Linked DNA regions of Microbispora hainanensis. Each later gene encodes a partner of the first gene's protein in a complex. Links are inferred from orthologs where the notes say so. Each region holds a gene or a part of one and is shown on either strand. Other genes may lie near its edges.

Region 1 (14,150 bases):
CCCGGGAGCAGATGGACCTCGCCGTAAGGGCGGTCTTCGACTCCTGGAACGCCCCGCGCGCGATCCTCTACCGCCGGCAGGAGCGCATCCCCGCCGACCTCGGCACGGCCGTCAACATCGTCGCCATGGTGTTCGGCAACATGGGCCCCGACTCCGGCACCGGGGTCGCCTTCACCCGCGACCCCGGCTCGGGACGCCAGGGCGTCTACGGCGACTACCTGTGCAACGCGCAGGGCGAGGACGTCGTCGCCGGAATCCGCAACACCGTCCCCCTGCAGGAGCTGGAGAAGATCAACCCGGCGGCCTACCGCGAGCTGCTCGACATCATGGCGACGCTGGAGCGGCACTACCGCGACCTGTGCGACATCGAGTTCACGATCGAGCGCGGCAAGCTGTGGATGCTGCAGACCCGGGTCGGCAAGCGCACGGCCGCAGCCGCCTTCCGCATCGCCACCCAGCTCGTGGACGAGGGCCTGATCGACATGGACGAGGCGGTCACCCGGGTCACCGGCGACCAGCTCGCCCAGCTCATGTTCCCCCGCTTCGCCGCGACGGCCGGCAACCACAGGCTGACCACCGGCATGAACGCCTCGCCCGGCGCCGCCGCGGGCAGGGCCGTCTTCAGCTCCGAGCGGGCCGTCGAGCTGGCCGGGCAGGGCGAGGCGGTCATCCTCGTGCGGCGGGAGACCAACCCCGACGACCTCGCCGGGATGATCGCGGCCCGCGGCGTGCTCACCTCCAGAGGCGGCAAGACCTCCCACGCCGCCGTGGTGGCGCGCGGCATGGGCAAGACCTGCGTGTGCGGGGCCGAGGAGCTGGAGGTCGACCCGCGCGCCCGCCGGTTCACCGCGCCCGGCGGGATCGTCGTCAACGAGGGCGACGTGATCTCCATCGACGGCGGCACCGGTGCCGTCTACCTGGGCGAGGTGCCGGTCACCCCCTCACCGGTCGCCAGGTATTTCGAGGGCGAGCCGGCCGAGGACGAGCTGGTGGAGGCCGTCGACCGGATCATGACCCATGCCGACTCCGTGCGCCGGCTCGCCGTACGGGCCAACGCCGACACCCCCGAGGACGCCGCCCGAGCCCGGCGCTACGGCGCCCAGGGCATCGGGCTGTGCCGTACGGAGCACATGTTCCTGGGGGAGCGGCGGCGGCTCGTCGAAGACCTGATCCTGGCCGCGACGCCCGAGGAGCGGCAGGCGGCGCTCGACGCGCTCGAACCGCTGCAGACCGGCGACTTCACCGGCATCTTCGCGGCCATGCGCGGGCTGCCGGTGACGATCCGGCTGATCGACCCGCCGCTGCACGAGTTCCTGCCCGACCTCACGGACCTGGCCGTGAAGGTGGCCGTCGCGGGAGACGCGGCCGACGACCGCGACCGCAGGCTGCTTGAGGCCGTCAAGCGGCTGCACGAGCAGAACCCGATGCTCGGCCTGCGCGGCGTACGGCTCGGCCTGACGATCCCCGGCCTGTTCGCCATGCAGGTGCGGGCCATCGCCGCGGCGGCCCGGCAGGTGGAGGACGCGCGTGCGGAGATCATGATTCCGCTGGTCGGCGCGGTGCAGGAGCTGGAGATCGTCAAGGAGGAGGCGGAGCGGATCCTCGCCGAGGCTGGCGTGGCGGCGGCGATCGGCACGATGATCGAGGTGCCGAGGGCGGCGCTGACGGCCGGTCAGATCGCCGAGGCCGCGGAGTTCTTCTCGTTCGGCACCAACGACCTCACCCAGATGACGTGGGGCTTCTCCCGCGACGACGTGGAGAGCGCCTTCTTCAGCAGATATCTCGACCTGGGCGTCTTCGGGGTCTCGCCGTTCGAGTCGATCGACCGCGAGGGCGTCGGACGGCTGATGCGAGTCGCGGTCGAGGAGGGCAGGCGCACCCGGCCGGATATCAAGCTCGGCATCTGCGGCGAGCACGGCGGCGACCCCGACTCGGTGCACTTCTGCCACGAGATCGGCCTCGACTACGTCTCCTGCTCCCCGTTCCGCATTCCGGTGGCCCGGCTGGAGGCGGGCCGTGCCGCGCTGACCTGCGCGCAGTCCGACACGAGATGAGGTGAAATTCCATAGAGCATCCGGACTGGTTGTGGAATGACCAGATCGGAGTGCGGGCGGTTCACCGGGTCGTGCGACACGGCCCGGTGGATGTTGAAGCCGGGCGATTGACTGATCACTCTACGTACCTACCGAGAGGGAGGGCGTGGAGTGAGAAGACGTCGCCGTCTGCCGGCGCTGGGGGTCGCCGCGGCGCTGCTGTGCACCCTCGCGACACCGCTCGGAGCGACACCGCTCGGAGCCACACCGCTCGGCGCGGCGCCCGCGGCGTCGGCCGAGCAGGCGGGCCAGGCTCGGCAGGTGGGGCAGGCTCGGCAGGTGGGCCGGGAGCCGTCGCCGTCGCGGCAGTATCAGGTGGACGGCCCGGCGAACGTCGCGCAGCGCAGCGCGGTGGCCCGCACGGGTGCCGCCGTCGACGAGGTGCACGGTCGGAGCATGGTCGTCACCGCGACGCCCCAGGAGGCCGACGCCATCCGCAGGCTCGGGTTCACAGTCACCGAGCTGGTGTCGCCCGCCGAGGACCGTGGGCCGCAGACGTTCGACTTCCCCTCGCGTGACTCCGCCTATCACAACTACGCCGAGCTCAGCGCGCTGGTCGACCAGGTCGTCGCCGCCCATCCCACGATCGCCCGCAGGTTCAGCTACGGCCGCTCGTACGAGGGCCGCGACCTGATGGGCGTCAAGATCAGCGACAACGTGGCCATCGACGAGAACGAGCCGGAGGTGCTGTTCACCGCCCACCAGCACGCGCGCGAGCACCTCACCGTCGAGATGGCGATCTATCTGCTGCGGTTGTTCACCGACAACTACGGCGGCGACGCGCAGATCACCGACCTGGTGAACACGCGGGAGATCTGGATCCTGCCCGACCTCAACCCCGACGGCGGCGAGTACGACATCGCCACCGGCTCCTACCGGTCGTGGCGCAAGAACCGCCAGCCCACCTCCGGGTCCTCCGGCGTGGGCACCGACCTCAACCGCAACTGGGCCTACCGGTGGGGCTGCTGCGGCGGCTCCTCCGGCACCCCGTCGAGCGAGACCTACCGCGGCTCGGCCGCCGAGTCGGCCCCGGAGGTCAGGGCGGCGGCCGACTTCGTGCGCAGCCGCGTGGTCGGCGGCGTCCAGCAGATCAAGGCGGCCATCGACTGGCACACCTACAGCGAGCTGGTGCTCTGGCCGTACGGGTACACGACGGCCGACACCGCCCCGGGCATGACGCAGGACGACCGGGACGCGCACGCCGCACTCGGCCGGCGCATGGCGGCCACCAACGGCTACACCGCCGAGCAGTCGAGCGACCTCTACATCACCGACGGCTCCATCGACGACTGGATGTGGGGCACGTACAAGATCTTCACGTACACGTTCGAGATGTATCCCCGGGGGAGCAACCCCGGCTTCTACCCGCCCGACGAGGTGATCGACCGAGAGACCTCCCGCAACCGGGCGGCCGCGCTGCTGCTCGTCCAGAACGCCGACTGCGTCTACCGGGTCATCGGCAAGGAGTCCGCCTACTGCGGCACCGTCGACGGGCAGCTCACCGGCGTCCCCGGGCGGCGCCGACGCGCATCACCCGTGGCCGCTTACCGGGCAAGGGGGCAATCTCCCATCGGACTACTGGATCTGTCGTGAAACCGGACCTTCGCGGGTACGCTCCATTCCCCGCAGCCACGGGGTTTGCCACAAGGAAGGAGGACGCATGGCCCGCTACGACGAGCACGACCAGGCACGGTGGGTGCCGGAACCGCCCGGCAACCCCGAGCGCGGCGCGTTCGAGCGGGACCGGGCACGCGTGCTCCACAGCGCCTCGCTCCGCAGGCTCGCCGCCAAGACGCAGGTGGTGACCCCCGCCGACTGCACCGGCCTGCACAGTCCCCGCACCCGGCTGACCCACTCCCTCGAATGCGCGCAGATCGGCCGCGAGATGGGCAAGGTGCTCGGCTGCGACCCCGACCTCGTGGAGACCGCCTGTCTCGCCCACGACCTCGGCCATCCCCCGTTCGGCCACAACGGCGAGGCAGCACTCGACGAGCTGGCCGCGCCGTGCGGCGGGTTCCAGGGCAACGCGCAGAACCTGCGCCTGCTGACCCGGCTGGAGGCCAAGGTCCTCACCGAGGACGGCCGCAGCGCCGGGCTCAACCTCACCCGGGCCGCGCTCGACTCGGTCTGCAAGTATCCCTGGGCCGGGTCCTCCTGCCGGATCCCCGGGGTCCCGCTCGCCGACGAGGGCAGGCCCTACTGCGTCTACCCCGACGACCTGGCGGTCTTCCTGTGGGCGCGGGAGGGGGCGCCCGACTACGCGGTCGGCTTCGAGGCGCAGGTCATGGACTGGGCCGACGACGTCGCCTACTCGGTGCACGATCTGGAGGACGCGCTGACGTGCGGTCACGTCACGATGGCGGCCCTGCGCGACCCGGAGGAGCGGCTGGAGGTGTGCCGCCTGACGAGGGAGTGGTACGCGCCCGACGCCGCCCTGGAGGAGCTGTCGGAGACCTTCGCCCGGCTGCTCGCCGAGCCGCTGTGGCCGTCCGCGTTCGACGCCGGGCTCGCCGACCTCGCCGCGCTCAAGCGGCTCACCAGCGCCCTCATCGGCCGGCTGTGCCGCTCCGCCCAGGACGCCACCCGGGAGGCGTACGGCTGCCGCCCCGCGCCGGGCGGCAGGAGCGGCCGGAGCCGGTACGACGCGGACCTGGTGGTGCCGCGGACGACCCGCCTGGAGTGCGCGCTGCTCAAGGGAGTGACGGCCCGCTACGTGATGTCCAGGGAGGACCACCACGCCGTCCAGGCCCGCCAGCGCGAGATCATCGCCGAGCTGGGCGACCTCGTCCTGCGTGGCGCCCCGGCGACCCTGGAGCCCGCGCTGCGCCAGCAGTTCGAGCAGGCCGCCGACGACGCGGGACGGCTGCGCGCGGTGGTCGACCAGATCGCCTCGCTGACCGACGCCTCCGCCATGGGCTGGCACCGCCGCCTGTCGGCGGGCGCCCACAGCCTCAGGGCAGGCTGACCCCTGCCCGAGCCGTCCCCGGGCCGACGCGTGGGGATCACCGTGTCCGGCTCAGGGCCGTCCGGCCCGCCGCGCCACCTCCGCCGCCGTACGCACGAAGGCGGCCAGCGCGCGCGACCGCGCGTCCTGCGGCCAGGCCAGGACCAGCGTCGTCGGCGGCGCGTCGGGCACGGGCACGCCGACGAGGTCGTGACGCAGGTTCCCCCGGATCGACCGGGGGACGACCGCCACGGCCCGGCCGAGCGCCACAAGATGCATGAGCTGGCCGCTCTCGACGATGCCGAAGGAGCCCCCGGCGATGTCCTCGGGCCACCGCGGCAGCGGCTCGCCGTCGAGATCCGCCATCGACAGCTCCGCGCGGCCGGCGAGCCGGTGCCCCCGGGGGAGCACCGCCACCTGGCTTTCCACCAGGAGCTCCTCGACCGCCAGGCCGGTCAGATCCTCGCGCGGCGCGTGCAGCAGGGCGGCGTCGGCCCGGCCGTCCCGCACCATCGCCCCTCGCTCCCGGGCGCTGAAGACGATGTCGACGGGCAGCGCGCCCGGCGTGGCCGCGTACGCCGCGAGGATCTCCGGCAGCAGGTCGGCGTCCCCGCCCGGTTTGGCGGCGAGCACGAGCGAGGGCGTGTCGCGGCCGGCCCGCCGGGTCCTGCGTACGGCCGCCGACACCGCGGCGAGCGCGGCGTGGCCCTCCCGCAGCAGCGTCTCGCCCGCTTCGGTCAGCTCCACCGTGCGGTGGTCGCGCTCCAGCAGCCGCACCCCGAGGCGGCGTTCGAGCCGCTGGATCGCCCGCGACAGCGGCGGTTGCGCGATGCCGAGCCGCTGGGCCGCCCGCCCGAAGTGCAGCTCCTCTGCCACCGCCACGAAATAGGTCAGCTCCCGCGTCTCCACGGTGTCGTCACCGGCGGTCATACCGCGAGGGTATCGCCCGTGACCGAGACGGTGTTGGGCACCGGGAGGGACGGGATGGTGGGCTTGCCTCCATGAACGGCACTGACACCATCGCCCTGGTCACGGGCGCGAACAAGGGAATCGGACACGAGATCGCCAGGCAGCTCGGCGAGCTCGGCATGACCGTGCTGCTCGGGGCGCGCGATCCGGGGCGCCGGGACGAGGCGACCGCGAAGCTGCGGGCGGAGGGCCTGGAGGTCCACCCCCTGACGATCGACGTCACCGACGAGGAGGGCGTGCGGGCGGCGGCGCAACAGGTGGGGGAGCGGTTCGGCCGTCTCGACGTGCTCGTCAACAACGCCGGCATTTCCGGCGGCGCCCGGCAGACGCCCGGCTCGGTCGACCTCGGTGCGGTGCGCGAGGTGTTCGAGACCAACGTGTTCGGCGTCATCCGGGTGACCGACGCGATGCTGCCGCTGCTGCGGCGGTCGCCGGCCGGGCGGATCGTCAACGTGAGCAGCGGCACGGCGTCGATGACGCACATGACCGACCCCGATCACTACTTCGCCCGGAGGCAGACCGTCGCGGGCTACCCGCCGTCGAAGGCCGCGCTGAACATGCTCACCATCCAGTACGCCAAGGAGCTGCGGCCGCTCGGCATCCTGGTCAACGCCATCGCCCCCGGGGCGTGCGACACCGACTTCGCCAGGGACCTCGGCATGTCCCTGCCGCGTACGGCGGCGCAGGGCGCGGCGGTCGCGGTCACGCTCGCGACGCTCGGCGCCGACGGACCGTCGGGCGGGTTCTTCGCCGAGGACGGCCCGGTGCCCTGGTGACCGTCCTCGTCCCGCGGGCGGGGCCGTGTGCGACGACCCCGCCCGCCGCGACGGTCATCCGCGTGCGAAGCCCGCCGCCCCGCTCCCTCGGCGGCACGGCCGGTCCGGCCGTCCGTCACGAGGCCCGGAAGCGGTTCTCCGCGGCGCGGGGCCCGCTCGTCTAGAGCGGGATGACCACGACGTCGTCGTCACCGCCACCGCCGCGGTTCTTCTTCTTTTTCTTCGTGGGCGGCTTGGTCTCCTCGGGGACGGGCGTGACCTGCTTGGAGGTGCACAGTTGCGTGCAGGGCGGGGTCTCGCCCATCTTCTTGCGCAGCGTGAGCATGGCCTTGCGCGGCGAGACGGTGCGGTTGCCGTCGTCCCAGGCGTCCAGGAAGGGCCACGGCGGCACCACGCCCCGCCGTATCCACCAATACTGGGGCGCGACCGGCCACGACATGGCGAAGTAGAGGTTGCTCGCGGTGTCGCGCGCGTTGCCCGTGTTGCCCACCCGGCCGAGCAACTGCCCGGCCTTGACCTTGGTGCCCGGCGTGACGCTCTCCTCCACGGAGTCGAGGTGGCCGCCGAGGTACAGCACGCCGTCCTCGCCCTTGATCGTGACGAACCGGCCCTCGCGGTCGGGGCCGCGGTCGGTGGAGGGCGACCAGAGGTTCCTGAGGTTGACCTCCTGGACCACCCCGTCGACCGGCGACACGAACGCGCAGCCCTTGGCCGCCCAGATGATCGTCTTGGGCAGCACGAGCAGCTTGCGGGAGTACGACACCCTGCAGCCCTTGATGGGGAAGGCGTACGTGTAGGGAGACACCTTCGGCGGCGGGACCCGCACCGGCTCGTCGCCGGGCGGAGGCACGATGTGGCCGGGCTGGGCGTCGTCCATGGCGGCCGTGATGCCGTTTCCCTGCGGCGGCGTGGGCGGCAGCGTGCTCACTCCCGCGACCCCGGCGGGCGCTCCGCAGGACGCCGCGACGAACGCGGCGCCGGCGAGGGCGGCCAGTCTCCCCGATCGCATGATCTCCACCTGGTCGACGTTACCGAACCTTTCCTTTCTAACGGACCAAGCCGCACATCACGACCGGTTCCGAAAAGTCGTGACATGTCCTCGGCCATCCGTGGTGGGGCGCCCGGGCTGTCGGGGGCAGGCTCTAGACTCGCGAGCGTGGCAGGGCGAAGCGGTCGGATCAGTGACGAGGACATCGCGCTCGTGCGGGAGCGCTCGCCGATCGCCGACGTCGTCGGCGAGCACATCCAGCTCCGCAACGCGGGCGGAGGCAACCTCAAGGGGCTGTGCCCCTTCCACGACGAGAAGTCTCCATCCTTCAACGTCACCCCGGCCCGGGGCTACTACTACTGCTTCGGCTGCGCCGAGGGCGGCGACGTCATCACGTTCGTCCGCAAGATCGAGAACCTGACGTTCACCGAGGCGGTCGAGCGGCTCGCCCAGCGCGCCGGCATCCAGCTCCGCTACGAGCAGGGCGGCTACGTGCCCGGCCGCGAGCAGGGCGAGCGGCTGCGGCTCATCGAGGCGCACCGCGCCGCCGCCGAGTTCTACGCCGAACGGCTGTCCGCCCCCGAGGCGGCGCCCGGCCGGCGCTTCCTGTCCGAGCGCGGCTTCGAGCGGGCCGACGCGGAGCACTTCGGCGTCGGCTACGCCCCCAACGAGTGGGAGGCGCTGTCGCGGCACCTCATGGGCCGCGGGTTCACCTCCCAGGAGCTGATCAAGGGCGGGCTGGCCCGCGAGGGCAGGCGCGGCCCCGTCGACCGGTTCCGCGGCCGGCTGATCTGGCCGATCCGCGACATCACCGGCGACGTCATCGGGTTCGGCGCGCGCAAGCTGCTCGACTCCGACGACGGTCCCAAATACCTGAACACCCCCGAGAGCCCGATCTACCACAAGAGCTCGGTGCTCTACGGCGTCGACCTCGCCAAGCGGGAGATCGCCAAGAGGTCGCAGGCCGTCATCGTGGAGGGCTACACCGACGTCATGGCCTGCCATCTGGCGGGTGTGCCGACCGCGGTGGCCACCTGCGGCACCTCCTTCGGGGAGGACCACATCAAGGTGCTGCGCCGGCTGCTGCTCGACCAGGCCGAGTTCCGGGGTGAGGTGATCTTCACCTTCGACGGCGACTCGGCGGGACAGAAGGCCGCCCTGCGCGCGTTCCAGGACGAGCAGAAGTTCGTCACGCAGACCTTCGTCGCCGTGCAGCCCGACGGCCTCGACCCCTGCGACCTGCGGGTCAAGCAGGGCGACGCCGCCGTGCGCGACCTGATCGCCAGCCGCGAGCCGCTGTTCGCCTTCGCGATCCGCAGCACCCTGTCGCGCTACGACCTCAACACCAACGAGGGACGCCTGGCCGCGCTCGACGCCGCCGCGCCCATCGTGGCCTCGATCAAGGACCCCGGGCTGCGCAAGACCTACGTGGTCGACCTCGACCGCTGGCTCGGCTTCATCGACGAGGGCTTCGTCATCCAGCGCGTACAGCAGGTCGTTGGGCGGGCGCAGGAGGGCGGCCACGCTCCCGGACGCCGGCAGGCGGCGCGTGGGGCCGCGCCCGCGCGGCCCGCCCCGGCACGCCAGGAGCCCCTGGACCCCGCGGTCCGCCTGGAGGCGGAGGCGCTCAAGCTCGCCGTCCAGCGGCCCGCGCTGCTCGGACCGGAGTTCGACGCGCTCGGCGCGGCGACGTTCACCCTGCCCGAGCATGTCGCGCTCTACGAGCTCATCGTGGCGGCGGGCGGGACCGTCGCCGGGGGGCCCGGCGGACGCGAGTGGGTCGACCGGCTGCTGGAGCAGGCCGACGCCGCGGCGCCCGGCGAAACCGGCGTCGATCTGAGGTCGCTCGTCACCCGGTTCGCCGTCGAGGCCGTGCGCGCCGACGTCAACATCGAGGAGCGGTACGGCGCGGCCGTCCTGGCCAAGATCCAGGAGGTCGCGGTCGGCCGGGCCATCGCCCAGGTGAAGTCCCGGCTGCAGCGGCTCAACCCGGTCGAGGAGCAGCAGGAGTACAACCGGCTGTTCGGCGAACTCGTGGCGCTGGAACAGCAGCGACGCGTGTTGCGAGAACGCGCCAGCGGGGCCTGAATAAACGTCCCTTTCCAGATCTCACAGTCGCCAAACATATGTTTTGATCTCGATTCGGTATTGACTTCCGCCTTACCTTGGGTGACAAAAATAGGCCTGCCATTTAGTGGTGCCTTTCCTGCACACTGTGTTGCGTGGGTGCATCGGTGCTGCCAAGCAGGCCGCCATCGGTAGACCAGGTGGCGGACCTCGTCGCGAAGGGAAGGGAACGCGGGAGCGTCACGGTTGACGACGTGGCCGCCGCGCTCGACCGATCCGAGCTTCCCGCCGACGCGCTGGAGCGCGTCGTGCGGATGCTCGCCGAGAACGGGGTTGAGGTCCTCGAGCCGCAAGGCGACGAGGAGCCCAGCAAGCCGGACGAGGAGGATCTCGGCAAACGCGCTCCGACCAGCGACCTGGTCAGGATCTATCTCAGAGAGATCGGCAGGGTTCCGCTGCTCACCGCCGAGGAGGAGGTGGAGCTCGCCAAGGCCATCGAGGCCGGTCTGTTCGCGGAGGACAAGCTCTGCGAGAGCCCGGCCGCCAGGTTCGCCCGGCCGGAGCTGGAAGACCTGGTCTGGGAGGGCGTCCGCGCCAAGCAGCGCCTCATCGAGGCCAACCTCAGGCTCGTGGTCTCCATCGCCAAGCGCTATGTCGGCCGCGGAATGCTGTTCCTGGATCTCATTCAGGAAGGCAATCTCGGTCTCATCCGGGCGGTCGAGAAATTCGACTACACCAAGGGATACAAGTTCTCGACGTACGCGACCTGGTGGATTCGCCAAGCGATCACCCGGGCGATCGCCGACCAGGCGAGAACGATCCGGATTCCCGTGCACATGGTCGAAACGATCAATAAATTGGTCCGCGTGCAGCGGCAGCTCCACCAGGATCTCGGCCGGGAGCCCGCCCCCGAGGAGATCGCCGCCGAGATGGACCTCCCGATCGACCGCGTGGTGGAGATCCAGCGCATCGCGCAGGAGCCGGTCTCGCTCCAGGCGCCCATCGGCGAGGAGGACTCCGACCTCGGCGACTTCATCGAGGACGCCGACGCGGTGGTGCCGATGGAGGCCGCGGCCTTCATCATGCTGCAGGACCAGCTCGACGACATCCTGGCCACGTTGTCGGAGCGCGAGCAGCGGATCATCCAGCTCCGCTTCGGGCTCTCCGACGGTCACCCCCGCACGCTGGAGGAGGTCGGCCGGGAGTTCGGCGTCACGCGTGAGCGCATCCGCCAGATCGAGTCCAAGACGCTGGCCAAGCTGCGCCACCCCACCCGCGCCCAGATGCTCCGGGACTACCTGGACTGACGGCACGACCGCGAACGAGCGCCTCCCGCCCCCGGGGAGGCGCTCGTCGCCGTTTTATGCCCCCGATTCGGCGCTGGGTGGCTCTCCTGAGCGCGAAGCGGCTCGCGTACGGTCCCCCGGGGCTCCCGGGTGCGGAGCCGTACGACAGGAGGGACGGGGCGCCGGATAGCCTCGGGGGTGTTAACGGTCGTCGTACGCTGGCGGTGCTCCCTTGACCTATCAGAAGCCCTCGTTGTCCCGCCTGTTCGGCTCCCGGCTGCCCCGTGAGGCCCGTGCGGCCCTCGCTTTGGAGCGTGGCGAGCGTCCCGTCAGCCACGCGGTGACGCCGGGGGGCGGCCACATCGTCGCCACCACTCTTGCCCTGCACCTGCCGGACGGGCCGCGCCTGCCGTGGCACCTGATGGACAGGGCCGTGTGGGACGAGGAGGGCGTGACGGTCACGATGACGGACGGGGCCGTCCACCGGGCCCTCCTGACCGAGCCGGGCAGGCTGCCGGAGACGATCCGCGAGCGGGTGACCTCGACGATCGTCGCGAGCCGCCACGTCACCATCGACGGCCGCGGGGGAGTGCGCCTGGTCGCCCGGCGGATCCCCGGCTACGACACCCCGCGCTGGGAGTTCATCTTCGACCCCGGGCTCGATTCCGACGACCCGGGCCTGCGCGCCCATGCCGAACAGGCGCTCGAAGAGGTGCGGCGCAGCCTCGGCGTCTGACGCCGCCGGAGCCGGGAGACCTTGCCATGCTCGGCTCGGCGACGCATCGGGTGCGCGGCGTCGGCGGCGTGCTCTACGGCGCGGGCCGTGCGTGCGGAAGGGGCCCACGGCGTTGCGCCGGCGTGCGGAAGGAGCCTACGGCGTGGGCCGTGCGGTATGGGGTCTACGGAGCGGGCCGTGCGCGCGGAAAGGGCCTTGCACGCGTGCTCACGGTGCGGCACGTGCGGAAGGGGCCTACAGCGCGGCATGCGGGTCGCGGGAGGGCCTCACGGCGCGCGCTCGCGCCCTGGAGAGGCGGGGGACAGGCGACGGGCCTCCGGGGCCCGCAACGGGGCCCGTCGTCCGTTCCTGAGGCCCGCAGGCCGTGGTCAGGGCATGGTCTGCCGGGGGACGGTTCAGGGGATCTGGTCGGAGCCGGCGGGCCAGCCGGTGGCCGTCCCGACCCGGTCGTTCCTGTCGGCCTGCTCCCAGGTCTCCGTTCGCCTCAGGAACGGCACCTTGTCGCTCGCGAGGTCCTTGGCCTTGCCCGCCACCTTCGACGCCTGGGCGCCGACCAGCCCGGCGGCTTCCTGGACTGTGGGGCTGTCCGCGAACCGCTGCGCGAAACGCTTGATCTGCTCGTAGCGCTCACGCCCGGCCCGCGTGCCGAGGACGTAGCCGATGGCCAGCCCGGTGGCGAACATCGCCTTGTATCGCATCTTCCACCTCCGCGCTCGTGTTCCCCGGCCCCCTACCCCGAGGGCCTGTCTCTATCCAACCGCAGCCGTCCCGGCCCCGCCCGGGTGGGCTCCGGGGCCGTCCCGGCGCTCTTTGCCGTACGCCGATCAAGACCCGACGACTCGCGGACGGATTCGATGTGACAGGCACCCCCAGGAGTGCGCTAATCTAGTTCCGCGCCGCAAGGAAAGCCGAAAGGCCGGAACGAGCGGAGCAGGCAGTACCAGCAGTACACAGCACGATCCCGTGTAGCTCAATCGGCAGAGCAGCCGGCTGTTAACCGGCAGGTTATAGGTTCGAGTCCTATCGCGGGAGCCATTCACCCGGGGCGGTGGTCACAGACCACCGCCCCGGGTTGTTTGTGTAGGCGCTTGGTCGGTGCCTCGCCCGTGACGGCGCACCCCTCACGGCCATTCACCTCGCACCTGCCGCAGGCCGCCGCGCCCTGTCGGCACGACCCCGAACGGACCCGTCTGCGCGCCCGGACGAGTTCTGGCCATCGATCCCGGATCACCCTGTCCGAGGCCGCCGCCTGCCGCCTGGGCGGCCAGACTGCGTACGGCTTGGCGGTGATGCCGGAAACCCGCCGCATCGCCCACATACAGGCCGTGGGCGGCCTCCTCGATCTGAGGGCGTCTCAAGGGAAGCCTGCCGTCCGAGCCGCCACTTGCCGCACCTTGCCCCGCGGCGGGAGGCGTGCAGCGCCAGACCGGCCACACGTTCCGTGCGGATCTCGCAATGAGGTGCAGGCTGGGTGATTGCTGATAGTGAGATAGCGGTCCTGCCTATGTGCTAGGAAGATTTCCGCTGTTCTATTGCTTGTGTGAGGCTCGATATGGCGGAAATCTATATGTATGTCGACGAAACGGGCGACCTGGGAGTCCCGGGAATACCTGGCGTGAGTCGCTATTTCGGATTCGGTACGGCTGTGTTCCGGGGTGATCACGGCGAGCAGATCTGGCAAGGGTTGAGGCTTCGCTGCGACTTGGAGCGACGCGGGGTCAACCTGCCTAGAGGGCTTCATGCGAAGAATGACTCGCAATTCACCCGAGACGAAGTCTTCGACTTGATCGGGCAGCAGAGACCGCGCCTTGATGCGACATTCCTGTGCAAGGCCAAGGCGCATCCAGCAGTGCGGGACCGCCAGCAGTGGCTCTACAAGCTCGCCTGGCACTCTCACTTCAGGCATGTCGTGTGTCAGATCAGCGCGCCGGGCGACACCCTCTACGTGATCGCCGCCAGCCTGACGACGAGTCGTAAGCTCATAAACGCCAGCGAGGCGCTGAAGGATGTATGTCACCGATTCGCCGCTGATCGGGAAATCGTCCTGTGTGTCTGGGATGCGCAGAGCGCCTGGGGAATCCAAGTTGCGGACTACAGCCTGTGGGCGATTCAACGCGTTCTCGAAGAACGGCCGTGTAAATGGTTCGAGAGCCACGTTGAACCGCAGCTCCACTCGTTGATGACCCCCTGGGGCACCGCATGAATGAGGTCGGCTATCCCGGTCTCCCGGGAAGAGGTCCCCTGGACCCCTTGTCACCGACCACTGCAAGTACATGCCATGCCGTCGGCTC
Region 2 (14,039 bases), 2.7 Mb from region 1 along the record:
CCGACGCGTTCGTCGAGGCCGACCTCGCCTTCCACGTGGCCGTCGTCGAGGCCACGCACAACAGGGTGCTGATCGACCTCTACATCGACTTCTCCGCGGCGCTGCGGGCGAGCATCGCGGCGGCCGGCGGCTCCCTGGAGCAGAACTACATCCCCCACGACGCGATCGTGCGCGCGATCGTCGCCGGCGACGCCACCGCGGCCGAGCGGGCCGGTCACGCCTGCATGGAGCACATCCTCATCGCCCTCACCGACTCCGCCGCCATCCCCTCCTGAGCCCCCGCCCGGCGGCGAGCGTGCTCAGCCGAGCCGCAGGGACATGACGAGATAGCGGAAGCCGGGGTCCTCGCCCTCGTCGGTGATCAGCGAGGGGCGGGTCGGCGAGTCCATGTGGATGCGCGCCCGCCCGGTCTCGACCCCCGCCAGCCCGTCGAGCAGGAAGTGGGGCTGGAAGGCGATCTGGATGTCCGGGCCCGCCAGCTCGGCCTCGACGACCTCCGCGCCCCTGCCGATGTCGCCGCCCCCGGCCTGGATCAGCACCTGTCCCTGGGAGAACGACAGCCGGACCGCGGCGTTGCGCTCGGCGACCAGCACGACGCGCTTGACGGCCTCCACGAACGGCGCGACCTCCACGTCGGCGTGGTTCGTCCACTCGGAGGTCAGCCGGGACCGGTAGTCGATGAACTGGTCGTCCAGCAGCCGCACGGTCGTCGTGCGTCCCTGGCTCTCGAAACCCGCCACGTTGTCGCCCAGGCCGATCGCCACCTCGCCGCCCCGCAGCGATCGGGCCACCTCGACCAGCACCCGCGCCGGCACGACCACGCCGTGCCGCGCGTCCTGCCGCTCGGGATGCCACAGGAACTCGGCGGCGGCGATGCGGTAGCGGTCGGTCGCGGCCATCGACACCCGCGGCCCCTCGATGTCAACGCGGATGCCGGTCAGCATGGGCAGCGTGTCGTCGCGGCTCGCGGCGGCGGCCACCTGGTTGACCGCGGTGGCGAACGCGCCGCCGCCCACGGCGCCGACCTTCGGCGGCATCGGCGGGATCACGGGGAAGTCCTCGTCGGGCATCGTGATCAGGCCGAACTCCGTGCTGCCGCAGGTGAGCACCGCCTCCGAGCCGCTTCTGACGATCTCGACAGGCCGGGCGGGCAGGCTGCGGGTGATCTCGGCGAGGACCCTGCCGGGGATCAGCACCCGCCCCGGCTCGGCGACATCGGCCTCGACGTCGGCACGGGCCGACACGTCGTAGTCGAAGGCGGACACCCGCAGGTCGTCACCCGCCTCAAGCAGCAGGCCCGCGAGGACGGGCACGGCGGGCCGGGCGGGCAGCACCCGGGCCGCCCACGCCACCGCGTCCGCCAGAACGTCGCGGTTCACCTGGAATTTCATCCCGACCTCCTGCCTGTGCCACAGCTCGCTCCCAAACGTAGCGGGCAGCACCGACAATCCCGGCGGCGCTACTTGCTGTTGAGGAAGGCGAGCACGGCCAGGACCCGGCGGTTGTCGTCGTCGGAGGGCGCGAGGCCCAGCTTGGTGAAGATGCTCGCGGTGTGCTTGCCCACCGCGCTGTCGCTGAGGAACAGCCGCTGCGCGATCGCGGCGTTCGATCTGCCCTCGGCCATGAGTTCCAGCACCTCGCGCTCCCGGGGGGTGAGGCGGCCGAGCGGTTCGTTGCGCGCGTTGCTCGCCAGGAGCCGGGCGATCACCTCGGGGTCCATGGCCGTCCCGCCGCCCGCGACCCGGCGTACGGCGTCGACGAACTGCTCGCCGTTGAACACCCGGTCCTTCAGCAGGTAGCCCACGCCGCCGGACCCGTCGGCCAGCAGCTCCCTGGCGTACAGCTGCTCGACGTGCTGGGAGAGCACGAGGACCGGCAGGCCGGGCACCTGCCGCCGCGCGGCCAGCGCGGCCTGCAGCCCCTCGTCGGTGAAGGTCGGCGGGAGCCGTACGTCCACGACGGCGACGTCGGGACGCTCGCCGACCAGGGCGGCGAGCAGCTCGGGGCCGGACTCGACCGCCGCGACCACCTCGAAGCCGTGTGCGCGCAGCAGCGCGACCAGCCCCTCCCTCAGCAGATGGAGGTCTTCGGCCAGCACTACACGCACGCGCCGTTCTCCGTTTCCCTGTTCCGCACCGTCGACGCCAGCGCGATGGCCAGCAGGCCGCCGCCGAGCGCAATCATGCCGACGATGACCGGCCACTGGAAGGGCTCGGGCACGTGCAGGGCCAGGAACCACGACTTCACCGGCGATCCCACCAGCTTGAACACCATCGCGACCAGCCCCTGCGGGAACAGCGGGATCGGCCACAGCACCCAGCACAGGCGCCCGAGCAGGCGCCACGGAGTCGTCGGCGCCGGCCGCTGCCGGAACGCCCGGGGCAGTTCGATGACGGCCGTGGTCGGGCCGCCCACGGGGCTGTTCACCGCGAGGACGCCGTCGAACGCCCCGAGCCTGCGCTCGATGCCGCGCAGGCCGGTGCCGCGCTCGGGATCCGCACCGCCGTGGCCGTCGTCGGTCACCGTCACGCGCAGCGCCGGGCCCTGCGTGCTCAGGTCCACCCACGCCTCGGTCGCGTCGCCGTGCCGGGCGGCGTTGGCCAGCAGCTCGCTGACCGCGAAGTACGCCGCCGACTCCAGCGGCGCGGAGGCGCGCTCGGGCAGGTCGACCGTGACGCGGACGCGCAGCGGGCTGTCCAGGGCGAGGGCGCGTACGGCGTCGCCGAGGCCGCGCTCGGCCAGCACCGGGGGATGGATGCCGCGCACCAGCCGCCGGATCTCCTGCAACGCGGTCGCCGACGCCTCCCTCGCCTTGCCGAGCAGCGCCCGGGTGGCCTGCGGGTCGCTTTCGAGCAGTTGCTCGGCCGCGCCGATCGTCATGCCGATCGCCACCAGGCGGGCCTGGGCGCCGTCGTGCAGATCGCGCTCGATCCGGCGCAGCTCGGCGGCCTGGGAGTCGACCGCCTCGGTGCGGGCGGCGTCGAGGCGGCTGACCCGCTGGGCCAGCCTGGCCTTCTCGGTCGGCCCCAGCAGGGCTGCGGCGAACTGGCCGTGCAGGCGCACGGCCCACGGCGCGTACCAGGGCGCGGCGATCATCGCGAGCAGGATCCAGACCACGCCCATCGCCGCGTTGCCTCCGGCCGCCCACGCGACGCCGTACGCGACCGCGAGCAGCGGTGCGGCGACCACGAAACCGCCGGCCGCCGGCGCGGAGAGCAGGAAGGCGAGGTCGCGCCAGGTGGCGGGGTCCTTGGTCATCCAGTTCCACCGCTTGTTGAAGGCCGGGATCGTGGGCTTCCTGTAGAGGGTGCGGCCGTCGCGATACCAGCCGTCGGCCTGCGGGACCGGCGGGGGCGGCTCGGGCCGGTACGGCTCGTCGATCGCGATGCCCGACCAGCGGGCGGCCAGCACGCGCTGCCGCCGGGTCACGGCCCGCGCGAGCCGTACGGCCGGGGGAAAGACGATCACCAGGCCGATCAGGAAGGTGAGCAGCACCGCGGTCAGCATGGCCAGGCCGGCGGCCAGGCCCAGCAGGGAGAGGCCCGCGAGGGCGGTGCTGCGGGCCAGGGCGGTGAGGGTCGAACGAGGTGCGGCCATGAGTCCAGTCTGGGCGCTGACGCCGGGTGGGCACAGTGGCCGAAGGCGCACGATGGGGGTGGAGGAAAGTGCACCCCCATCGGGTCCACAGCCGCATTCTCCGCGGACCGTCCGATTCCTAGCGTCTTTGCCATGGCAATCATCACCGTGGACCACCTCCGCAAGACGTACGGAACGCGGGTCGCGGTCGAGGACGTGTCGTTCTCCGTGAAGGAGGGCGAGGTCTTCGGCATCGTGGGCCGCAACGGGGCAGGCAAGACGACGACGGTCGAGTGCGTCGCCGGGCTGCGCACCCCCACCGCGGGCACCGTCACCGTGGACGCGGACCTGAAGGAACAGGTCGGCGTACAGCTCCAGGAGTGCTCGCTGCCCGACAAGATCCGGGTCGGGGAGGCGCTGGCGCTCTACGCCTCGTTCTACGCCCGGCCGGCCGACTGGCGGGCCCTGGCCGAGGAGGCCGGCCTCGACCTCCGCGCGCCCTTCGGGAAGCTGTCGGGCGGGCAGCGCCAGCGGCTGTCGGTCGCGCTCGCGCTGGTCGGAAGCCCGCGCATCGCGATACTCGACGAGCTCACCACCGGCCTCGACCCGCGCGCCCGCCGCGAGACCTATGACCTGATCGCCCGGATCAGGGAGCGCGGCGTCACCATCCTGCTGGTGACCCACTTCATGGAGGAGGTGGAGCGCCTGTGCGACCGGGTCGCGGTCATCTCCCGGGGACGGGTGCGGGCGGTGGACACCCCCGAAGGGCTGGTCGCCCGCGCCGGCGGCGAGCAGCGCCTGGTCTTCCACACCGACGAGCCGGTCGACGCCCTGCGCGCACTGCCCGAGGTGGCGTCCGTCACCGTCGCCGACGGCGCGAACGCCCCGGAGGTCACCGTCACCGGCACCGGCGAGCTGCTCAGCGCCGTCACCGCCGTGCTGCCCCCGTCCCGTACGCGTGGCCTGCGCATGGAGCGCACCACCCTCGACGACGCGTTCCTCGTTCTGACCGGCCAGGAGGAGTCATGACGAAAGCATTCGGAAAGCTCGCGGCCGTGGAGGCCCGGCTCTTCCTCCGCGAGCCGATGGCGGTGTTCTTCGCGCTCGTGCTGCCGGTGGGGCTGCTGCTGGCGCTGGGCACGACGATCCCCGCCTTCCGCGAGGCGGATCCCTCGCTGGGCGGGCAGCGGCTGGTGGACGCGCCCTTCACGGCGATGATGGTGCTGCTGTCGGTCGTGACGCTCGGGCTCAGCGTGCTGCCGGCCGGCCTGGTGCTCTACCGGGAGCGCGGCGTGCTGCGGCGGCTGTCCACCACGCCGGTGCGGCCGAGCGCGCTGCTGTCGGCCCAACTGCTGATCAACGTGGTCGTGGCCGTGATCGCCACCACGCTGACGCTGATGCTGGGCCACCTGGTCATCGGGGTGCCGCTGCCGGGCTCGCCCTGGGCGTTCGCGGGCGTCTTCGTCCTCGGCACGCTCACCATCCTCGCCATCGGGCTGCTGCTGTCCGCCGTCGCGCCGAGCTCCCGGGTCGTGCAGGGGGTGGGCGCGGCCCTCATGTTCCCCCTGCTGTTCCTCGCCGGGATGTGGCTGCCCCGGCCGCTGATGCCCGAGGTCCTGCGCCGGATCAGCGACTTCACCCCCACGGGCGCCTTCGGGCAGGGGCTGATGGACACCCTGGGCGGGCACGCCCCCCAGCCGCTCCACCTCGCCGTACTGGCGGGCTGGGCGCTGGCCGCCGGTCTCGCCGCCGCCCGGCTCTTCCGCTGGGAGTAGCCGATGCGGCCCGTACGGCCCGGCGCCTACCTCACAGGTAATCGCCGGGCCGATCGGCGACCGGATAGCGTCCAGGGCGTGACCGTCGCAACGCCCTATCAGCGGTCGTTCGGGGAGCTTTTGCGCCAGTGGCGCGAGCACCGGCGGATGAGCCAGCTCGACCTGTCCAACCGCGCCGAGATCTCCACCCGGCACATCAGCTTCCTGGAGACCGGCCGGGCCACGCCGAGCCGTGACATGGTGCTCCACCTCTCCGAGCACCTCGATCTCCCGCTCCGGGAGCGCAACCACCTGCTGCTGGCCGCGGGATACGCCCCCGTCTATGGCGAGTCTCCGCTCGCCTCGCCGCAGATGGCGGCGGTGTACGACGCGATCAGGCGGCTGTTGTCGGCCCACGATCCCTTTCCCGCCGTGGTGGTGGACCGGCTCTGGAACCTCGTCGACGCCAACGACGGCATCGGGCTGCTGGCGGAGGGCATCGACCCCGACCTGCTGGGCAACGTGCTGCGGGGCAGCCTGCACCCCGAGGGGCTCGCCCCGCACATCGTCAACCTGGGCGAGTGGCGGGCGCACCTGCTCGGCCGGCTGCGGCGGCAGATCACGCTCACCGCCGACCCGCGGCTCGCCGAGCTGTACGCCGAACTGCGCGAATATCCCTGCGACCAGCCCGAACCCGAGGTGGAGCTGCCCGGCCCCGGGGACATCCTCGTGCCGCTCCGGGTGCGGCGGGCCGGGCGGGAGCTGTCGTTCTTCAGCATCGTGGCGACCTTCGGCACCCCGCTCGACATCACGGTCTCCGAGCTGGCCATCGAGTCGTTCTATCCGGCCGACCCCGCGACGGCGGCGTTCCTCCATGGCAGCTCTTCGTGATCGTCCGGAGATCATCCGGCGTCCGTGCGGCGATACGGCCCTGCCACAATTCCCTCAACCAAGATCCAGGGTGAGGAGACCGGGGTGCCCGCACGGGTGCTGACCAACACGTTCCACGTGGACGCCGCGCCGGAGGAGGTCTTCGAGCACCTCACGACGCCCGAGAGTTACATCGGCCTGTCGCCGCTCGTGGTGGCCGTGCGCGACGTCGACCGGTCGGAGCCGGGGGTGGTGCGTTACACCTCGATCGAGCGGTTCCGCTTCCTCGGCCTGAAATACGACAACCCCATCGCCGTCACGCTGCTGACCGAGCGCACGGCCGAGCGACTGTCCGTACGGGGCCAGGTGGACAGCCCCGGCGGCGTGCGGATGGGCTACCGCTTCGACCTGTCGCCGGAGGACGGCGGCACGCGCGTGGACGACCGGCTCGACCTGAGCGCGCCGTGGCTCGTGATCGGCTTCGCGGCGGGCCAGGCGCGGAAGGTGCAGCTCGCCAGGGCCCGCATCCTCGCCGAACGCCTGTCCGGGCGGTCTACCCGCGGTTCGTGAACGACTCCTGCGACCGCCCGCGCCAGATCGGGGTCTGTGCCGCGGATCGCCGCTCCAGCTCCTCGTTGAAGGCCCGGATCTCCGGGACGTCCTCGACGCCGGTGGTGATGATGCCGCAGGTGGTGAGCTCGATGTCGTCGTGCATGCCGTGATGCCGGCGTCCGGCCGCGACAGCCCTGTCACGGTCTCGGTGAGATCTGCCTCACACGATCCTTGCGTGAGAAGCTGGAGTTCCCATTCCGCACGGGAGGTATCACATGCTCGTGCTGGCGCACGTCAGTGACATCCACATCGATGGAAGCGAGCGGAACACCTCGCGTGCCGCCCGCGCGCTCACTTACGCGCGGTCGCTGCGGCCCGACGCGATCGTGCTCACCGGCGACCTCGCGGACCACGGCGCGGTGGAGGAGTACGAGACCGTCCGCGAGCTGATCGCCGGTGACGACGTGCCGCTCGTGCTGTGCCCGGGCAACCACGACACCCGCGGCGACCTCCGCAAGGTCCTGCTGGAGCAGGACGGCGACCGCCCGGTCAACCAGGCGCTCAACCTCGCCCACGCGACGATCGCGCTGTGCGACTCCAGCATCCCCGGCCGCCCCGAGGGCGCGCTGGACGACGACACCCTGGCCTGGCTCGACTCCGTGCTCGCCGCCACACCCGGCGTCCCCGCCTTCGTCGGGATGCACCACCCGGCCGTCGCACTCGGCATCCCGTACGTGGACGGCATCCGGCTCGGGCGGCCGGAGGGGCTGGCGGAGGTGCTGGGCCGCCACCCGCATGTCGTCGCGGTGCTGGCCGGGCACGCCCACACCGCGGCGGCGACGACGTTCGCCGGGCTGCCGCTGCTGGTCGCGCCGGGAGTGGTGAGCACCGCGCTGCTGCCGTCCGAGGCATCGGGGCGTCCTGCGCTCGACTACGACCTGCCTCCGGCCATCGCCCTCCACGTGCTGGACGACGGCCGGATCACCACTCACTATCGCCCGGTTCCCTGATCTTTCACGGAGCCTCGTCGGGGATCCACGAGCCGTGGAACCCGGCCGGCACCCGGCGCGGCAGCCGTACGGACGCCACCCGGGCCAGGTCCGACGCGTCGAGCACCAGCAGCTCGGCACCGTGCTCGGTGGTCGCGATCGACAGCAGCCAGCCCTCGTCCTCGGCCCCGGCGTCCGACGCGGGGACGAACACGGCCTCGCCCGGCGAGCGCTCGCCCGTCTGGTGGGCCCGGCTCGTGCCGTTCGCGGTGTCGTACTTCACGATCGCGTCCTTGCCGACCGCGTAGACATAACGGCTGGTCAGGCCGGTGCGCGTCTCGTTGATCGTGGGAAACTCGACGTCCAGGTCGTCGAGCTGCTCGTCGCGCGCGACGCCGGTGGCGGGGTCGAGCGTCCAGCGGTGCAGGGCCGCGCCCCCGGTGTGGGCGGCCGGGCTGGCCGCGCCGCCGATGGTCGGCCAGAAGCCGCAGAACGCCCCCGGCGAGTAGCGCACCGCGTCGACGACGACGCGCCCGTGGTCGTCCTCGCTCGCGTTGCCCACATGGAAGACGTAGCAGGGGTCGATGTCGAACCACCGCACATCGCCGGTGGCGCGGCTCATCACGCCCAGCCGCGCGCCGTACGCGTCGTCCCACCGGTACGGCATGCCCCGGCCCACCAGGGCGAAGTCGAAGACGACCGGCAGGTCGAGCCACACCACGTGGTGCCGGGTGATCGCGAAGTCGTGGGCCATGGTGGGCCCCGGCACGTCGATCGGCCGGCTCTCCACCAGCTCGCCGCCGGCCGACAGCCGGTGATAGGTGAGGTAGGGCTTGGCCCAGCCGTACCCGAAGAAGTGCAGCTCCCCGGTGATCGGGTCCTCCTTCGGGTGTGCGGTCATCGCGGTGGCCAGCCTCCCCCCGAAGTCGCAGGGGCCGACCGTGTCGAGCTCGGGCGTCATCTCGTACGGCAGGCCGTTCTCCACGAGCGCGAGGATCTTGTCGGCGTGCCGGATCACATGGGTGTTGGCGGGCACGGCCGCGAGGTCCACCCCGCGCTCGTGCACGTACGGCGCGCCGGCGAAGCGCTTGGTGCGGACCCAGCGGTTGCGGTACCACTCGGCCCGCCCGTCGCGCAGCCGGATGCCGTGGATCATGCCGTGGCCGACGAACCAGTGCCCGCCGTCCTCCCCGGGGCGGGGGTTGGGGCCGTTGCGGAAGTAGCGGCCGGTGAGCTCGGGCGGCAGCGTGCCCTCGACGGGCAGGTCGATCGCGTCGATCTCGTCGGGGACGGGAGCGAGGCGGCCGGTCAGGTAGGAGGCGGTCGGCTTCATGGTCGTCGGCTCTGTGGTCGTCTGTGTCGTGGTGGTCGGTGTCGTGGTGGTCGGTGTCGTGGTGGTCGGCTGCGTTGTCATGGCGGGGCTCCGATCAGGCGGCGTAGCGGGCGCGGACGATCTGGGGGTAGCGGATGGTGAACAGCGCGGGGAGCGCGAAGCCGCAGACCTTCACCGCGATGATCGCGACGGTGGCGTGCGGGGCGAAGGCGAACAGCAGGGCGAGGCCGACGGCGTTGAGGGTGAAGCCCACCGCCCACACAGCGGTGATGACGGCGTTGACCCGGTAGAACAGCGGGGTCGCCTGCACCTCTGCCGGGGTCGTCCGGCGGGCGATGCCCAGCGTGAACGGCTTGCGGATCGCCAGCGACCCCCAGGCGGTGAGCGCCAGCCAGGCCACCGAGACGGCCGGGCCGTACTCGCCGAAGGGCGCCGGCATGATCGTGAACGCGGCCAGCGTCAGACCCGCGAAGAACACCCCCGAGCTGAGCTCGATGACCAGCTCGTCCCAGCCGCGCCCGCCCCTGCGGTCGGCGGCGAGCAGCACGAGCGAGACGAGGAGCGCGGCCGTGGCTCCGAGCCTGGCCTCGCCGTTCGTGCTGAGGACGGCGAAGGCGATCCACGGGAGGAAGGTGAGGACGTAGCGAAGCACGGGGGGTTCCTTCATTCGACGTTCCATCAGTGACATGTCGAACGTAGAACCTCCACTAGCGACATGTCAACACAGGAATGTACGATCGGAGCCATGAGCCTTCGTCATGCCATGCTCGGTCTCCTGTCGGCCGGGCCCGCCAGCGGCTACGACCTGCTGAAGACCTTCGAACTGTCGCTGGAGAACGTCTGGCCCGCGACCCAGAGCCAGCTCTACGCCGAGCTGGGCCGGCTGGCCAAGGAAGGGCTGGTGCGGGTCGCGGCGGAGGGCCCGCGCGGGCGCAAGGAATACGAGATCACCGAGGAGGGCCGGGCCGAGCTACGCCACTGGCTGGTCGAGGTGCCGCCCACCATGTCCCGGCGCAGCGACATGCTGCTGCGGGTCTTCTTCCTCGACCAGGTCGGCGCCGACGCCGCCCGCGGCTATCTGGAACGGCTGGCCGAGCGGGCCGTCCACGAGCACGACCAGCTCCTCGGCATCCGCGAGTTCGTCATCGGCCAGGGCGGCGACGCGCTGCGGCTGTACGGCGACATCGCGCTGGAGTGGGGCCTGCGCCTGACCGCCGCGCAGCGCGAATGGGCCGAATGGGCCGCCGCGCGGATGGCGGAGCTGGAACCCGAAAAGGCCGGTCGGCCTCGGGCCGAGTAACGACCTCCGGGCCCGGCGCTATCCCCGAGCCGTCCTCGGGCCCGGGGCCGAGTGACGCCTTCCCGGGCCCCGCGCCGTCCTCGGCCCTCGCGAGGAATCCCGTGCCCACCGCCTCGGCTCTCCTCCCCGGCGACCCGCCTGGGTGACTGCCGGCCTGCGCCGGACGGTGACCGGGCCGCCGGTCCGCGCCCGACGTGGCGTGTGCGCCGCACCCCGAGGACGCCGCCTATCGGGAGGCTTTGCGGAGAGCACCGGGCCCGAGGCCGTCGAGCAGGGCGTCGAGCGCGCGGTCGAAGCGCTCCTGATGGTCCTGCGGGCTGCCGAGCCCGGCGCGCACCGCCTCGGCCAGCACGGGATACTCCCCCGGGTCGAGGCTCTCCATCACACCGGCGACGTCCGGTTCGCCGTGCCCCGGTGTGCTTCCGGCCTCGGCCAGCGTGTGCCCCACCACGAACGTCGCCACCGCGTTGACGAGCCGAAGCCCCTCCAGCGCGCCGAACCCCTCGTCCCGCAGCACGGCCGCCATCCGTTCCACGGTCGCCAGGCCGCCGGGCGCGAGCACCGGCCGGGTGGCGACCAGCGGCAGCAGGGCGGGGTGCGCGAGCAGCTCCCGCCGGATCGCGACCGCGAAGGCGCGCAGCCACTCCCGCCACGGGCCCACCGGCTCCACCGTTACCCGCGAGACCGCCATGTCGATCAGCCCGTCGAGGACGGCGTCCTTGTTCGGCACGTAGTAGTAGAGCGTCATCGCCTCCACGCCCAGCTCCGCGCCGAGCTTGCGCATCGACAGCGCCGCGATGCCCTCCCTGTCGACCAGGGCCAGCGCGGCGGCGAGCACCTTCTCCTTGGACAGTCCCGCTCTCGGCATCGGTCCTCCACTTGACGTCTCTTACGGCGTAAGAATATCGTTCTCTTACGCCGTAAGAAAAGAAGGGGAGCAATCATGAGCACCGCCGCGAAGACCGTCGTCCAGGGCCTGTTCGACGCCATCAACGACCGGAGGCTGGGCGACCTGCGCCGCTACATGACCGACGACGTGATCGACCACAACAAGGTGATCCACGGGGAGCCCGACGAGCCGGGCGCGGCGTTCGACGCGATCGCCCAGCAGCTCGACGCGTTCGACCCCTTCCACCTGAAGGTCGAGGAGATGATCGGCGAGGGCCACCGGGTGACCGCGCGGCTGACGATGACGGGGGTGAACTCCGGCTCCCACCCGCGGATGCCGGAGCCCACCCACCGTTCGTTCACGGTCGAGGCGATCTTCATTCTCACGTTGCGGGAGGGGAAGATCTCCGAGATGCGCGCGGTGAGCGACCGCCTGGGCATGTTCTTCCAGCTCGGCTGGGACTGGCCCGAGGTCGACTGACCTGTGTACGGCCGTCAGGGGCTCGCCGCGGCCCGGCCGCCGAACGACTCGCCGTCCGTGCCAGGCCCGTGGCCCACGGCCTCGATCAGGCCGTCCCGGAGGGTGACGGCGTCGAGCAGCCGGAGACCGTCGAAGACCTTGACGTTGACGATCGTCGTGGTGCCGGATGGGTTGTCATGATTCCTCGCGACCCATACGACATAACACGAAATCGAACAAATGATCAGGAAGCTAGTGCGTCGCCATGTCCACGAAGCGGCTGTAGTGACCCTGGAACGCCACGGTCACCGTGGCCGTGGGGCCGTTTCGGTGCTTGGCCACGATCAGGTCCGCCTCGCCCGCACGCGGCGACTCCCGTTCGTACGCGTCCTCCCGGTGCAGCAGGATGACCATGTCGGCGTCCTGCTCGATCGAGCCCGATTCACGTAGGTCCGACACTTGCGGGCGCTTGTCCGTACGCTGCTCGGGGCCACGGTTGAGCTGGGAGATCGCGATGACCGGCACCTCCAGCTCCTTGGCCAGCAGCTTCAGCGCACGGGACAGCTCCGAGACCTCCTGCTGACGGCTCTCGGTCTTCTTGGGCGAGCTCATGAGCTGGAGATAGTCGACGATCACGAAGCGCAGGTCGTGACGCTGCTTCAGGCGGCGGCACTTGGCCCGGATCTCCATCATCGACATGTTCGGGGAGTCGTCGATGAACAGCGGCGCCTCGGCGACCTCGCCCATCCGGCGGGCCATCCGCGTCCAGTCGTCGTCGCTCATCATGCCCGAGCGCATCGTGTGCAGCGCCACCCGCGCCTCGGCGGACAGCAGACGCATGGTGATCTCGTTGCGCGACATCTCCAGCGAGAAGATGACCGTGGTCATCCCATGCTTAATCGCCGCAGATCGGGCGAAATCCAGACCTAGGGTGCTTTTTCCAATCGCCGGGCGGGCGGCCACGACGATCATCTGGCCGGGGTGGAGGCCGTTGGTCAGGGCGTCGAGATCCTGGAAACCGGTCGGGACGCCGACCATCTGGCCGCCGCGGCTGCCGATGGCCTCGATCTCGTCGAGGGCCGACGGCATGATCTCCGACAGCGGGAGGTAGTCCTCGGAGGTGCGGCGCTCGGTGACCTTGTAGATCTCGGCCTGCGCGCGGTCGACCAGGTCGTCGACCTCCTCGCCCTGGCCACCGTAGCCGTAGGAGACGATGCGGGTGCCGGCCTCGATGAGGCGGCGCAGCACGGCCTGCTCGCGGACGATCTTGGCGTAGTAGCCGGCGTTGGCGGCGGTGGGCACGATCGCGGTCAGCGTGTGCAGGTAGGCGCCGCCGCCGACCCGGGCGACCTCGCCGCGCTTCTGCAACTCGTCGAAGACGGTCACCGAGTCGGCGGGCTCGCCCCGGCCGTACAGGTCGGTGATCACCTCGAAGACGATCTGGTGGGCCGGCCGGTAGAAGTCGTCGGCGCGCAGCACCTCGATGACGTCGGCGATGGCGTCCTTGGACAGCAGCATGCCGCCCAGCACCGACTGCTCGGCCTCGATGTTGTGTGGCGGCGTCCGCTCGAACGTCGAATCGGAGCCTCCGGGTCCCCCCGGGAAGTCGAGCACGCTCACCCTCACACCCCCTGCCCAGCGGTCACAGCAACCCCAGCCCGGTGCGCAAGTCTCCCCAACCCCGGGGCCGGGCGGCAACTTGACCAGTGGACAACCCTGTGGACAACGTGTGCAGTCCGCTCCCCCGACATGTGAAAAGCCTGGGGACGACCCTGTGGACAGCGGTGTGACCACGTCGGCGAAGACCGCCGCCACCTGGGATTTCGATATCCACGGCCTGTGGAGGAAAGAAAGTCACCGGAGATTTCGATACCGATCGAGCATGGCTCAGTAAGCCGCAAAATAGGCTTATGCCACTTACCTCTGGGACCGGACACGGCCGTGCCCATGACAGGGAGATCCTCAGGCTCGCGATCCCGGCATTCGGGGCACTGGTGGCCGAGCCGCTCTTCCTGCTCACCGACTCCGTCATCGTCGGCCACCTCCCCGATCCAGCGCTCGGCGCTCTCGGCGTGGCCAGCGCGGCCCTGTCGGCCCTCGTCGGGCTGTGCGTGTTCCTCGCGTACGCCACCACCGCCGCGGTCGCACGGAGACTGGGGGCGGGGGACGTCAGGCAGGCGATGCGCCAGGGGATGGACGGCCTGTGGCTGGCCGCGATCATCGGACTGGCCGTCGGTGTGGTGTGCTGGCCTCTTGCTCCGTTTATCGTACACCTGTTCGGAGCGACCGGCCAGCTCGCCGCGCAGGCCGTCACCTA

Evidence for each region.
Region 2: the proteins of dnaG (region 1) and dnaB are in contact, whole or in part, in a crystal structure (PDB 2R6A), measured with the Geobacillus stearothermophilus proteins. The link is inferred for Microbispora hainanensis from one-to-one orthologs. Residues at the interface, in WP_049624496.1 of Geobacillus stearothermophilus: Lys456, Leu457, Leu458, Pro459, Ala460, Asn463, Ala464, Leu467, Leu535, Leu536, Ile537, Ala538, Gln544, Glu545, Asp548, Tyr549, His552; in WP_033016901.1 of Geobacillus stearothermophilus: Ser13, Glu15, Ala16, Gln18, Glu91, Leu92, Asp94, Ala95, Val96, Pro97, Thr98, Ala99, Ala100, Asn101, Tyr104, Tyr105, Ile108.

The regions. Positions count from the first base shown.
Region 1 is NZ_CP108086.1:4,793,843-4,807,992, forward strand. Bases 7,407-10,398 are described here. They hold dnaG (DNA primase), read left to right. Parts: upstream 7,407-7,938; coding sequence 7,939-9,858; downstream 9,859-10,398. Other genes in these bases: OHB01_RS22455 (M23 family metallopeptidase), read right to left, coding at 7,407-7,791; rpoD (RNA polymerase sigma factor RpoD), read left to right, coding at 10,005-10,398. Also shown: ppdK (pyruvate, phosphate dikinase), read left to right, coding at 1-2,054; OHB01_RS22435 (M14 family metallopeptidase), read left to right, coding at 2,205-3,686; OHB01_RS22440 (deoxyguanosinetriphosphate triphosphohydrolase), read left to right, coding at 3,754-5,058; OHB01_RS22445 (LysR family transcriptional regulator), read right to left, coding at 5,110-5,967; OHB01_RS22450 (SDR family oxidoreductase), read left to right, coding at 6,039-6,782; more of OHB01_RS22455, read right to left, coding at 6,943-7,406; more of rpoD, read left to right, coding at 10,399-11,144; OHB01_RS22470 (hypothetical protein), read left to right, coding at 11,356-11,859; OHB01_RS22475 (YtxH domain-containing protein), read right to left, coding at 12,255-12,557; OHB01_RS22485 (DUF3800 domain-containing protein), read left to right, coding at 13,412-14,062. UniProt on the Escherichia coli protein: RNA polymerase that catalyzes the synthesis of short RNA molecules used as primers for DNA polymerase during DNA replication.
Region 2 is NZ_CP108086.1:2,108,083-2,122,121, forward strand. Bases 11,159-14,039 are described here. They hold dnaB (replicative DNA helicase), read right to left. Parts: upstream 13,343-14,039; coding sequence 11,975-13,342; downstream 11,159-11,974. Other genes in these bases: OHB01_RS09700 (TetR/AcrR family transcriptional regulator C-terminal domain-containing protein), read right to left, coding at 11,159-11,242; OHB01_RS09705 (ester cyclase), read left to right, coding at 11,318-11,743; OHB01_RS09715 (MATE family efflux transporter), read left to right, coding at 13,633-14,039. In the rest of the region: OHB01_RS09635 (FadR/GntR family transcriptional regulator), read left to right, coding at 1-275; dnaN (DNA polymerase III subunit beta), read right to left, coding at 300-1,391; OHB01_RS09645 (response regulator transcription factor), read right to left, coding at 1,460-2,107; OHB01_RS09650 (sensor histidine kinase), read right to left, coding at 2,098-3,597; OHB01_RS09655 (ABC transporter ATP-binding protein), read left to right, coding at 3,730-4,605; OHB01_RS09660 (ABC transporter permease), read left to right, coding at 4,602-5,351; OHB01_RS09665 (helix-turn-helix domain-containing protein), read left to right, coding at 5,430-6,221; OHB01_RS09670 (SRPBCC family protein), read left to right, coding at 6,306-6,770; OHB01_RS09675 (hypothetical protein), read right to left, coding at 6,754-6,915; OHB01_RS09680 (metallophosphoesterase), read left to right, coding at 7,028-7,762; OHB01_RS09685 (carotenoid oxygenase family protein), read right to left, coding at 7,767-9,155; OHB01_RS09690 (hypothetical protein), read right to left, coding at 9,169-9,741; OHB01_RS09695 (PadR family transcriptional regulator), read left to right, coding at 9,820-10,374; more of OHB01_RS09700, read right to left, coding at 10,601-11,158. UniProt on the Escherichia coli protein: The main replicative DNA helicase, it participates in initiation and elongation during chromosome replication. Travels ahead of the DNA replisome, separating dsDNA into templates for DNA synthesis.